3 regions of the Delftia sp. DT-2 genome follow, and region 2 is predicted to be linked to each of the others. Evidence: riboswitches for the same ligand, from Rfam matches in the RefSeq annotation. Region 2 holds a riboswitch; each other region holds the start of a gene.

Region 1 (4,108 bases), on a different contig from region 2:
GGACGCTGTACTCGGGGAACTTCTCTTTTGGCAAATAGTGGTCAAACTGCCTGGGGCCACCGATGCCGCAGTAAGGGCAAACCTCTCGAATGCCTTCCGGCTGGCTGTCTAAAATCAGCGTCTTCAGTTGCTGCAGAGCCTTGGCCGTGGTCTCATAGCAGTGCAGCAGGTCTTCACGTTCAGTCTTCGTCCAAGTGCCCTGAGCCACACCACTGATGTCCGCCACTGTATAGGCAGCCTCAAAGACTCCATAGTGAGCTTGGACTACCGGTAGCATGTCCGTCAATCGGGCGCCTCGGTCACCGCTTTTCCCATCGACGATACCGGAAAAATGCTCTCTCGGGAGACCGGCTGCAAGGGTAAGCTTATGCATCCCCGTCCTCGTACAGCGAGGCAAGGTACGCCGTTGCGTGCAGGCTTAGCTGTTCGTCGAACATCTTGGCGACCGTGTCGAAATCGTGTTTCTTGGCCAGCGCCTGTAATGTCTTCTTATAGAAATTTGGAATCTCGACAGTCTCAAACACCAGGCGGGTCAGCTCGGCGATATTCTCCCCAAATGACTCATGGCCGAGGGGACTGCCAGTGGTGATGTTGCCTTCACGCTCAAACCGAATGACCCGCTTGCGGGGAACCTCCTGGATCACCACCGGTGAATGGGTCGCGATGATTGCGTACGAGTCGAACTCCTTCAGCAGTGCCTGCAAGGTCTGCATCAGCAGCGCAACTGCATTGGGATGCAGGTGAATTTCGGGCTCGTCGAAGATGACCAGCGACCCTTCCTTGAGGTAAGCCAGTGCAGCCGAAATGAAGTAGGCCAGGATGGACTGCCCGGAGCTCATGGTGGGCGGCAGGCTCTTCTCAAGCTCCTCGATGTGCTCCGTAATGGAGATAATTTTCTTCGGAACGCCCATTACGTTCGCAACGTGCTGCTCCCAATGGTCCTCACGGTCTTGTTCAACGATGCGCTTTAGGTACTCAAGGTGCTTCGCTTCAAGTGCTCGCCTAGAAATTCCGCCGCTGTCATCACGCACCCCGCAGTAGATATAGCTGAAGTACTTCTCCGGCTCGGGGCGCTGGAACTTGTCGAATGCGCTGAAGGACAACGCGATGACTCGTGAGAAAAGAGGTCTGGCAGGCTCAAAAGCAGACTCTACTTGGCTGGCTGTCTCTATCGACACCCGCTTTGTCGTCGCAAGGTCTCGTGCAAGCTGGGCTAAAAATTGAGTCTTCCCCACTCCGTTGCGACCAATGATCGCGAGGATTCGGCCTGGCACAGGGTCATCTGGCTGAAGGTCCACGTCTATGGACACTCCCTCTTCAGCGCCTGGAATCTTGCCCGAGTACATGAACCTATAGCCCTTCTCCAAGGGCCGCTCCTCAAGCGTTGCCAGTCCGTCGCGCAAAGCTAGCTTAGCATCATTGAATCGAATCAGCGAATTGCGGAAGCCACTCGACGTTTCGATTTCATCGAGCAACTGCGGCTTCACGACGACGTCGTTCAAAGCATCCAATACCTTGCGATGGGTTTTCGGGAGATGCTTGCGCATGTTCTCGTAGTACTCCAAGTCCTGACCAAGGCTAAAGAACTCAGGACCAAGAGAAGGGAACGAATCGGGGATCTTGGTGTTCCGACTGTTGGTCTGGAGAATCTTCACATCCCCAAGAACTTCTTTGCCCCCGCTCTTTTTGAACAGACAGAGGTGGTACAACGTCTCGAAGTTGTAGTCGTCCCAGTTGTCTACGATGTAAACGACACACGGGAGTTCTGCTCCCTGCGGCAGGACGTAGTCGCGGTTTTTAGTACTCTTGTAGAAATTCATCTCTCCTCCCTAAATTTTATTATATCTGGGCTTAAGACTGGCGAACACCACCGATCCACGAAGCGCGCGCAGATGACCGCTGCCGCCAATTTCAGCAGCGCTTCGTGGATATCCAGCCGTCGTTCAAAGCGGATTCGCAGCTTGCCAAAGCCTGCAAACCAGCTGTGCATCCACTCCACCACCCACTGGTGTTTGCCCAGGCGCTCGCTGCTCTCAATGCCTCGTCTGGCAATGCGGCCAATGATGCCCCGCTGCCTCAGGTGGGCTCGGCATCGCTTGAAGTCGTAGCCTTTGTCGGCGTGCAGCTTTGCCGGTCTTCTACGGGGACGTCCTGGCAGGCCAGCAATCGCAGGAGTCGCGTCCACGCACTTCTCGAATATCGTGGAGTCGTGCCGGTTCGCGCCGCTGACCAAGATCACCAGCGGGATGCCTCTGGCATCTACGACGATATGCCGCTTGGAGCCGAGCTTGCCTCTGTCAGTGGGGTTTGGGCCCGTTTCCTGCCCCTGGGGCTTGGTACCGAGGAGTCATCAATGCTGGCCCGGCTCCAATCGATTTGGTCATGTTCACGCAAGCAAGTCTGCATGGCTTAGTGCAGCGGCTCCCAGACACCAGCGGCGTTCCAGTCGCGCAAGCGCCCCCAGCAAGTCATGCCGCTGCCGTAGCCCAGCGATTGGGGAAGGTCTTCCCATGGAATGCCTGTTTGCGGCACGAACAAGATGCCGTTGAGGACGGCTTCATCGCTGACTGCGAGTTTGCGCGCATCGCCTTTGGCAGAAGGCACGAAGGCTGGGATCAGGGGTTGTAGCTGTAGCCACAGTTCTTTGCTTACGGGTCGTCATGCCATGAGGGCAGCGAGCGTAACTGCTCTGCGGGGGCCTGTGACGAAGTGGTGTTAGCCACTCTTTAGCATGTTTACGACTTTAATAAATCAAAACACCGGCCATCTCGCGGCGCGTACTGCACAGCATCCATGCTTTTTCCTATAATGCAGCGCAAAGAGATGGCGTGCCTCTAAAACCGCCGCACTAGTGCGGCTGATGACGCCTACAGAACCTGGCTTGTTCAGGGCTGTAGGCGCTCGCGCATGCAACTCGTCGTTGGTCAGGCCGATTAATTCGAGCTACCTGACCAATGCGCAAATTCCCCCATTTCGAACAGCTTGAACTGCTTCCCTATCTGGGCAAGTGGTTCATCTTCGCCACCCTCGTGGCGGCCCTGGCCGGCACCGCTTCCGCGTTCTTCTTGCTGTCCCTGGACCTGGCGACGGCCTGGCGTGAGGCCCATCCCTGGATCATCTGGCTGCTGCCCTTCGCAGGCATGGCAGTGGGCCTCGTTTACTTCCTGTTGGGCAAGCGGGTGGACGGCGGCAACAACCTGTTGATCGAAGAGATTCACGACCCCAAGCAGGTGGTGCCGTTACGCATGGTGCCGCTGGTACTGGGCGGCACCGTCATATCCCATCTGTTCGGCGCATCAGTCGGGCGCGAGGGCACCGCCGTGCAGATGGGGGGCGCTCTGGCCGACCAGCTGACGCATGTTTTCCGACTCCACCAAGACGATCGCCGCGTGCTGCTGATGAGCGGAATCAGCGCCGGCTTCGCTTCGGTCTTCGGCACGCCGCTGGCCGGGGCAGTCTTCGGTCTGGAGGTGCTGGCCATCGGCCGTATGCGCTACGACGCGCTGTTTCCCTGCATCGTGGCAGCCTTCGTAGCCGATCAGGTCTGCACCGCCTGGGGAGTCCACCACACCCACTACGCCATGAGCGCCGTGAACAATATCGATGCTTGGAGTGTGGTCGCCGTCATCATCGCCGGCATTCTCTTTGGCCTGGTCGGAATGCTCTTTGCCACCGCCGTGCACAAGATCGGCGCGCTGGTCAAACACCTGATCGCATACCCGCCACTGCGGCCTTTCTTCGGCGGCCTCGTCATCGCCACGGCGGTTTGGGCGCTCGACGCCTACCGCTACATCGGCCTGGGTATTCCGGACATCGCTCGCTCCTTCCAAGAGCCCATGCTGCCATGGGACTTCTTGGGCAAGCTGGTGTTCACGGTCGCCTCGCTGGGGACGGGCTTCAAGGGCGGCGAGGTGACACCGCTGTTTTACATCGGTGCGACCATGGGCAACGTCCTGGCGCCTTTGCTGCATATGCCGTTCGCGCTCATGGCCGCCATCGGCTTTGTTGCAGTATTCGCGGGGGCGGCGAACACGCCCATTGCTACTACCTTGATGGCGATGGAGCTGTTCGGCGCTGGCATCGGACCACTGGCGGCTATCGGCTGCGT
Region 2 (4,108 bases):
GTCCCGTTGCAGGCTGATGCGCTTGCGGCGCTTGACCTTTGTGCGAAGCTGCAACCCCTCAAGTCAGTGTAGGCGATAGACCCGCTTCTTGCCGACCGTACATCTTTCCCGCTTGAGCATGAACAGCACGCGCAAATAGCCTATCCGTGGGCGATCCATCGCGATCTCCCGGATGCGCAGGTGCTGCGAACTTTGATCGAGCGCCTCGCTCTTTTGATACCAGACCGAGGGCCTCAGCAGCGCCAATCTGCACGACCTGCGCGCATTCACTTTGAAGCTCTCCTGCATCCAGGCTGCCAGCTCACGCCGCTTGACAGCCTTCAGAGCTTTTTTCGGACAACCTCCTGCAGGATCTGTTTGTCCAACGTCGGGTCGGCCACGATCTTCAGACGGGCATTTTCATGCTCCAGCATCGTCAAGCGTCTGAGCTCGATGACGCCCAGGTCACCGAGCTTCTTCTGCCCGACTCGGCCAGTCGTAGCGCTTATGCAATCTGCTCCTCGGAAAATCTCGACCTCTTGATTGCTTGTCCTTGCGCCCCTTCGGGACTGCCGGAAAGCGACCCCACTTCCAGTTTTGAAAGGTCAGGAATTCGGGGGAGACGTCAATGGTTTGAGAAACAAACCAGAAACCGACCGCCGGTCCGCGTCAACTTCACCTCCAAATCGCCGAGCTTCTGCCTCATCGCTGGCACCAGCCCCTGGTAAGTCACGGCTGAAGCCCCCAGAGAATTTACTTTGCTGCGGCCGCCAGCTATCATCGCGCCACTGGAGATGGCATTCCTCCATGAACCGTCGCGGCATCGCCGCAGCTAATGATGCCTACAGACACCTGATCACATCACAGGGCTGTAGGCGTTCGCGTTCACATCTGCTTTGCTGGTCGATCAGGCCCTTGTTTTCGCTCCTGATCCACATGACCAGCTTTCGCCGCCCCGAACAACTCGAGCTTCTGCCATATATAGGCAAGTGGCTCGTCATCGCCAGCGTCGTCGCCTTCCTGGCCGGCTCCGCCTCCGCCTTCTTCCTGTTTGCTCTCGACAGGGCTACCAACTGGCGCGAAGCACACCGCCAGGTCATCTGGTTGCTGCCCCTGGCCGGCTTTGCCGTAGGGTGGATCTACTACCGCCTGGGCAAGCCGGTAGATGCCGGTAACAACCTGCTCATCGACGAGATCCACGACCCGAAGAAGGTCGTGCCGTTGCGTATGGTGCCACTGGTGCTAGGGGGCACGGTGATCTCGCATCTCTTCGGGGCCTCCGTGGGGCGCGAAGGCACTGCCGTGCAGATGGGTGGCGCACTTGCCGACCAGCTCACACACCTGTTCCGTCTGAAGCACGAAGACCGGCGCATCTTGCTCATGGCCGGCATCAGCGCGGGCTTTGCCTCGGTGTTCGGCACGCCGCTGGCCGGAGCGATCTTCGGCCTGGAGGTGCTGGCCATCGGCCGCATGCGCTACGACGCCCTGTTCCCCTGCATGGTGGCCGCCATCGTGGCCGACCAGGTCGGACTGGCATGGGGTGTGCATCACACGCACTATGTCGTCACCGCCGTGGCGCCGGTCGCCTTCTGGAGCGTGGTCGCCGTCGTTGCCGCGGGCATCGTGTTCGGCCTGGCCGGGCTAGTGTTCGCCACGGCCACGCACAAGCTCGGCGCGCTGATGAAGCGCTGGATTGCCTACCCGCCCTTGCGCCCGCTCCTGGGCGGCATCGTCGTTGCAACGGCAGTCTGGGCCATCGACGGCTACCGATACATCGGACTCGGCATTCCGACGATCATCGAGTCCTTTCAGGCGCCGGCCGCGCCATGGGACTTTCTTGGCAAGCTGGTCTTCACAGTGGTGTCGCTGGGCACTGGGTTCAAGGGCGGCGAGGTCACGCCGCTGTTCTACATCGGTGCGACCCTGGGCAACGCCATGGCGCCGGTGCTGCACCTGCCGTTCTCGATGCTGGCCGCGATCGGCTTCGTGGCGGTGTTCGCCGGGGCGGCCAATACGCCGGTTGCCACCATCGTCATGGCGGTGGAACTCTTCGGGCCCGCCATCGGCCCGCTCGCTGCCATCGCGTGCATCGCGAGCTACCTGGTCTCGGGCCACACCGGCATCTATCACGCGCAGCGCGTCGGCCACAGCAAGCACCGCCAGGCCTTGCCCGAAGACCTTCGGATCGCGGACATCGCTCAGTTCCGCCGCAAGCAGACGCAAGAGAAGAAGGACAATGCCTCTGGGGAGAAGAAGTGATGACGATGGCAGCCCCACACTCGCACTCACGTCCTGACCGCTCGGCGCCTGCACTTTCCCGCCAACAGCCGTGCCAAGGCCACGCGATTCTGGCACCGACGGAGCGCACCAGCGCTCGCGCAGTACTTGATTACGGTTGCTTGGCGCTCGGGTATTGAGCAAGCGCTGCTTACCAGATCGGCTCGGGCTGCCTGCCGGGGGAGTGGCTTACGCATCACCACCTCGAAGGCCATGTCATGCGGCATCCCCAGTGTCCGGAGCTGCTTGATTCCGAACAGCGGCTTCGGGCTTTCATACAAGAGCATGCGCAGGAGACTCACTGAGCGAGCGTGGAGCGCACGATGGCATGTACGGCTCGCTCTAAGATGGCTTCCTGCCAGTGCAGCGGCAGGTGGTCCAGATACTTGGCGACCAGCACCTGGGCCAGCAAGCCGGTCGTCGGCGGGCCCTTGTCGATAATGTGCGGAGCGACCGGCGCCTGCACGATCCGCTCGCAGCACCTGCACCCCCGCTTGCCGTGGATGTGGCGCTCGACGGTGAAGACGTCGGGCTGGTAGTCGAGCTTCTCGGCCACGTCCTCGCCGATGCATTGCATGGCCTGGCCGCAACCGTAGGTGGTGTTCGTGGGCTCATGGCACACGTCGCGACACGGCAGGTGTGGCGGCAGCTTTTCGCGCCGGGGGTGTTGCCGCTCGCCGGTGGCCCGGCTTGGCTGCAGCGCCCCAATCTCGGCGGCCACTGCCGCCAGGTTGCTGCCCAGCATCTCGTCCAGCAGGCTCTTATACTCGGCGTTGATGAACCGCTCACTCTGCGCACCGAACTTCAGCCGCTTAAGGAATGCGTTCTCGTGCGTGAGCTTCTCGATGACGGCCTTCTTGAATCCAATCTCTTTGCTTGCATCCCGCAGTGCATCGCGCAGTTGGTGGGCATCGAGCGTGTCGAGGTCTTCGGCAATTACGAGTGGTGATGCTACCTGCTCCACGCCGCATCGGCCACCCGCTTAGGCCCTAAGCTTGGCTGCCGGTCTACAATAGTAGGGTGACGCATTACATCTCCAAGTGCTCCGAAGCCACAGTGTTCGTTCCGAACCGTGAGCTGCCGCTTGGGTATTTCTGCTCCGTCACTCCGCCATAGCCTGGCGCGCTTCAAGTCCCTGCTCTAGCGGACTTTCAATATCTTTTTTCGTGCTTCCTCGCTGCCTTTTGGCGGCTTGATGCTGCGCATTTCTCTCGTTGTTTCCGCAGTCTGCAGCGCATCGGCCGTCGTCGGTGGCGTTGCCTTTTTCTCATGAATCTTTCTTCCATCCGGCAAACCTGGTTTGCCAATGTCCGGGGCGATCTGCTCGCGGGCATCGTCGTGGCGCTGGCCCTCATTCCCGAGGCCATTGCGTTTTCCATCATCGCGGGTGTGGACCCCAAGGTGGGGCTGTACGCCTCGTTCAGCATCTGCGTGATCATTGCTTTGGCCGGAGGCCGGCCAGGCATGATCTCTGCGGCCACGGGTGCCATGGCGCTGGTCATGGTCACGCTGGTTAAGGACCATGGCCTGCAGTACCTGCTGGCGGCTACGGTGCTCACGGGCGTGCTGCAGATCCTGGCGGGCGTGCTCAAGCTCGGAGCGCTCATGCGCTTCGTCTCGCGCTCGGTGATCACAGGCTTCGTGAATGCGCTGGCTATCCTGATCTTCATGGCGCAGCTGCCCGAGCTCACCAACGTGAGCTGGGTGGTCTACGCCATGACGGCAGCGGGCCTGGCCATCATTTACGGCCTGCCCTACCTCACCAAGGCAATTCCATCACCCTTGGTGACCATCGTCGTCCTTACCGCAGTCTCCATCGCCATGGGACTGGATATCCGCACTGTGGGCGACA
Region 3 (4,108 bases), on a different contig from region 2:
GCGTGCAATCCGTCACCGCACAGCTGTCGCATCTGCCCGCACCCTTGGCGCGCCAGGCGCTGGGCCGCCGCTCCGACCCCAATCGCCGTTCTGCGGTGCGTGCTGTGGCCCTTGGCCTGGGCAGCGGTGCCACGGCCTGGCTCGCCTGGAAAGGCGCGCCGCTCGAGCACTGGCAGGCAGCTCATCGCACCGCCACTGGCGAGCGCCGCGACCTGACGCTGCCCGACGGCTCCCTGGTGGCCCTGGATACAGCCACCTCCGTGGACGTGGCTTTCGACGACCGCCAGCGCCTGCTGCGCCTTTACCGCGGCCGCATCCTCGTCGCCACCGGGCCAGACGCACTGGGCCGCCCCTTCAGTGTGCAAACCCTGCAAGGCCATGTACTGGCCCTGGGAACGCGCTTCACGGTCCATGTCGCGGACGACGGCCTGTGCCATGTCAACGTGCAGGAAAAGACCGTGCGCCTGCAGCCCCTGGACAGCGAAGCCACCTCCACCGAGCTGCAGGCCGGGCAACACGCCGCCTTCTCGGCCAGCGCCGCCCAGCCACCCGCGTCTGCCGATCCCTTTGCCGCCAGCTGGCACGAAGGCGGACTGATCGCGCTGGACATGCCGCTGGGCCAGCTGATCGACGCCCTCGCCCGCTACCGGCCCGGCTACCTGGGCTGCACGCCCGAGGTGGCAGGCCTGCGTGTCTCGGGCGCCTTTCCCGTGGACGACACCGATCGCGCCCTGGCCGCGCTCGTCAGCCGCTTCCCCTTGCAGTTGAGCACCCGTACACGCTATTGGGTGCAAGTGCAGGCACGGTCTGGCGGGGATTGAGTAGGCGATCGAGGAGGCGTTCCAGTGGGCGAGCCGGCGGCCGCACGGCCTTTGTGGTCAGGCCCGCACATACGGGTGATGCACCACGTCGAAGCCCTCCTGTGCGCAAGGCGCGACAAAGTAGCCGGTGATCAGGTCGAACTGCTCATCGCTGGCCTGAAAGGGATGATCCCCCGCCGCATTGCGCGCACGCAGGCGCTGCTTGCAGACCTCATCGGGCACATCCAGGAAATGCAGGCGGTGGGAGGCACCCACCCTCTCGAACACGCTGCGCGCCCAACCTCTGCCTTCCAGCGTGTTGGCAGGAAAGTCCAGCACCACTGAAACGCCGGCATCCAGCAGCGCCTGCACATGTGCCCCCATCAATCCCTTGAGCCGCGCGCTGCAGCGCACATAGTCGGCCACCGACTGCATCTCGCCAGGATACAAACCGGCCAGCCAGGAATCCTCGCTGACCAGCACCGTGCCGGGCTGCGCCGCCAGTTGCCGTGCCAGCGTCGACTTGCCCGAGCCGATCTTGCCGCAGACCATGTGCAGCGTGGCCGGCCGCGCAGTACGGGAATCGGCCTGGGCGTCGTCCGCATGGCGGGACGGTTCGAGAACCTGCATATCCATCTCCTGAAAGGCTTGTGAAAACCCTGGAGGCGGAATGAAAAAACCCGCCTCTTCTGGGCGGGTTGCATGGCGCTGAAGGCCTCTGGCTAACCCACCATCCAATGGATGGTGCGAATAATCTGCGATGCGTTCAGGCGGGCCATGGCGCACAGCATAGCGCAATCAGGGCGCCTCAATGGGCCACCATCCGAACCAGCCCTAGCCCCGCAAACAGCGCGGCAACGCCCAGCACCAGCGAACCCAGCGCATACAGCACGGAAGCGAGCCAGTCGCCGCGCTCGTACAGCATGCCGATCTCCAGTGCGTAGGTCGAAAACGTGGTGAAGCCGCCCAGAATGCCCGTGGTGATGAACAGCCTCGCACTCTGCGGCAGCGAAGTCTTGAGCGCAAACCACTCCACCACCACCCCCATCACGAAAGCGCCCAGCACATTGATCGCCAAGGTGCCCAGTGGATAGGCACTGCCCACCAGCCGCAGTGCAAGCAGGTTCGAACCATGCCGGAGCGCGGAGCCGAGGCCGCCGCCCACGAACACCAAAATGAAACCGTAGATACCCATGACCGTCCTTTCATCAAACAACCGGGACGGGCGCGCCGGGCAGGATCAAGACACGGCCCTGCCACCGGCAGGACACGCCCCACCAAGGCAGGAGCCATCAGCCCCTTGCAGGGCGGTTTCGGGAAGCTCCATTCCCATCGTGCAGCCATTGCTGCGGTGGTCGAGTTTACTCCGGGCAAGCGAGCACAGGCAGCCATCCCGTGGCGGCAATACCGACCCTGCATCCCTTGCAGCGGCCTATTGGAATAACTTAACCTCAACCGATTCACCGTACCGGGATACCATCACTCCCATTCATTCACCGAGATGCATATGCGCCTATTGACTCTGACAATCGTTGCGACATTTCTGGCTTTACCTGCCGCCGCCCAGGTCTATCAATGCAAGGATGTTTCTGGAAAACTGATTTTTTCAGACAGCCCCTGCAGCAGCGACCAATCCGGCGCACTGATACAGCGCAAAAAAATCGGACGATGAAATCTACCGCGAACGGGCCGAGGCCGCAGAGGCCAATGAGCGAAAGCAGCAGCGCCAGATGAACGAAATGCAGCAGCGCCAGATCGAGAGCCAGCAGCGCGTCATCGAACAGCAGGCCCGCAAGGCGAATGCTCCTGCACCGGAGCAGCTCGGCGCATCCTCCCAGTGCAAGGAGGCGCGCAAGGAGCTGGAATTCGTATCCAGCATTCGCACCCTTTCCCTGGATGAAAAACGGATACGCACCAATGCAGCAATCACCAGCGTCAATGCTGCATGCGGCTCCAATACGCCGCTGATGCAGGAACCACCGAAGCCGGTTTTCACACCGCGGGCGGCCCAGCCTGTTCCTCTATCCAGTTGCAAGGGTGCACTTTGCTACGACAGCAATGGCGGAATCTACAACCGCAACGGCCAATTCATCAGTGACAGTCAAGGGCGGAGCTGCCGAATACTGGGTGGAACCATGATTGAGTGCGACTGAGCGCGGTCCATCATACTCTCGGCCTTCACCGGCTTCGCCGGCAGATGGCAACCCCCAAGTCCCGTCCGACACAGGGTCCGCAAGGCGTTGCAGGGTGTAATTCGCTGATACAGCTGCGCGGGCGACAGAGCGTGCCAGTGATCGGCTTCACCTGCCAGGGCTTGCTGGCATCTGCGCGGCTTGTGTAACCACGGCTGCGCGATCTGGCGCGGGCCGAAGCCTTCAGCCTCAAGCCCGGGGCTGCTTGAACGACAATGTGACCGTCGGGCCTCGGGGCCCTGGCTGCGCAAGCGTCACACAATAGTCAGGCAGGCCGGTTCAGGTAGGCGTTGATGATGCCCAGGGCAAAGCGCAAAAGCGGATCAGAACATTTGCCGACAACCTCTTGCGCGGCAACCCAGAGATAAATCAAAGGCTTATGAGAGATTCACAGGCAATGAACATCATCATTCTTGACGACTACCAGGACGCCGTACGCAAGCTGGACTGTGCGCGGCTGCTGGAGCCGTTCAACGCCAAGGTCTTCACCAATACCGTCAAGGGTGTGGGCCAGCTGTCGGTGCGGTTGCGCGATGCGGACATCATCGTGCTGATCCGCGAACGCACGCAGATCAGCCGGCAGTTGCTGGAAAAACTCCCGCGCCTGAAGCTGATCGCGCAGACCGGCAAGGCCGGCGCCCATATCGATGTGCAGGCCTGCACCGACCAGGGCGTTGCGATTGCCGAGGGCGTGGGCTCGCCCATCGCACCGGCCGAGCTGACCTGGTCGCTGATCATGGCGGCCACGCGGCGGCTGCCGCAGTACATCGCCAACCTCAAGCACGGCGCATGGCAGCAATCGGGGTTCAAGGCGGCGTCCATGCCCGCCAATTTCGGGCTGGGCAGCGTGCTGCACGGGCGCACGCTGGGCATCTGGGGGTATGGCCGCATTGGCAGGCTGGTGGCCCACTATGGCCATGCCTTCGGCATGAAGGTTCTGGTCTGGGGCAGCGAGTCCTCGCGCCAGAAGGCCCAGGCCGACGGCTTTTCGGCCGCTGCTTCGCGCGAGGATTTCTTTGCCGAATCCGATGTGCTGTCCATGCATCTTCGCCTGCATGAGGCCACACGCGGCATCGTCACGGCGCAGGATCTGGCGCGCATGAGACCCACAGCCCT

The links. Region 2 has a riboswitch for fluoride ahead of PO605_RS30480 (voltage-gated chloride channel family protein). Riboswitches for the same ligand answer to the same signal wherever they lie in the genome.
Region 1: it holds a riboswitch for fluoride, as region 2 does, so the genes downstream of both, PO605_RS06615 (voltage-gated chloride channel family protein) here and PO605_RS30480 (voltage-gated chloride channel family protein) in region 2, are expected to answer to the same signal.
Region 3: it holds a riboswitch for fluoride, as region 2 does, so the genes downstream of both, crcB (fluoride efflux transporter CrcB) here and PO605_RS30480 (voltage-gated chloride channel family protein) in region 2, are expected to answer to the same signal.

The regions. Positions count from the first base shown of each region.
Region 1 is NZ_JAQOTI010000003.1:361,385-365,492, reverse strand. It holds gene PO605_RS06630 (HNH endonuclease) at 1-373, opposite strand, end outside; gene PO605_RS06625 (ATP-dependent nuclease) at 366-1,820, opposite strand; partial or broken gene PO605_RS06620 (IS5 family transposase) at 1,817-2,640, opposite strand; fluoride riboswitch at 2,811-2,877, shown strand; gene PO605_RS06615 (voltage-gated chloride channel family protein) at 2,955-4,108, shown strand, end outside.
Region 2 is NZ_JAQOTI010000038.1:187-4,294, forward strand. It holds gene PO605_RS30475 (IS3 family transposase) at 64-288, opposite strand; fluoride riboswitch at 761-831, shown strand; gene PO605_RS30480 (voltage-gated chloride channel family protein) at 916-2,238, shown strand; partial or broken gene PO605_RS30485 (IS66 family transposase zinc-finger binding domain-containing protein) at 2,558-3,220, opposite strand; gene PO605_RS30490 (SulP family inorganic anion transporter) at 3,526-4,108, shown strand, end outside.
Region 3 is NZ_JAQOTI010000005.1:75,480-79,587, forward strand. It holds gene PO605_RS09795 (FecR domain-containing protein) at 1-821, shown strand, start outside; gene PO605_RS09800 (AAA family ATPase) at 879-1,430, opposite strand; gene crcB (fluoride efflux transporter CrcB) at 1,609-1,995, opposite strand; fluoride riboswitch at 2,077-2,140, opposite strand; gene PO605_RS09810 (DUF4124 domain-containing protein) at 2,308-2,472, shown strand; gene PO605_RS09815 (DUF4124 domain-containing protein) at 2,531-2,953, shown strand; gene PO605_RS09820 (D-2-hydroxyacid dehydrogenase family protein) at 3,390-4,108, shown strand, end outside.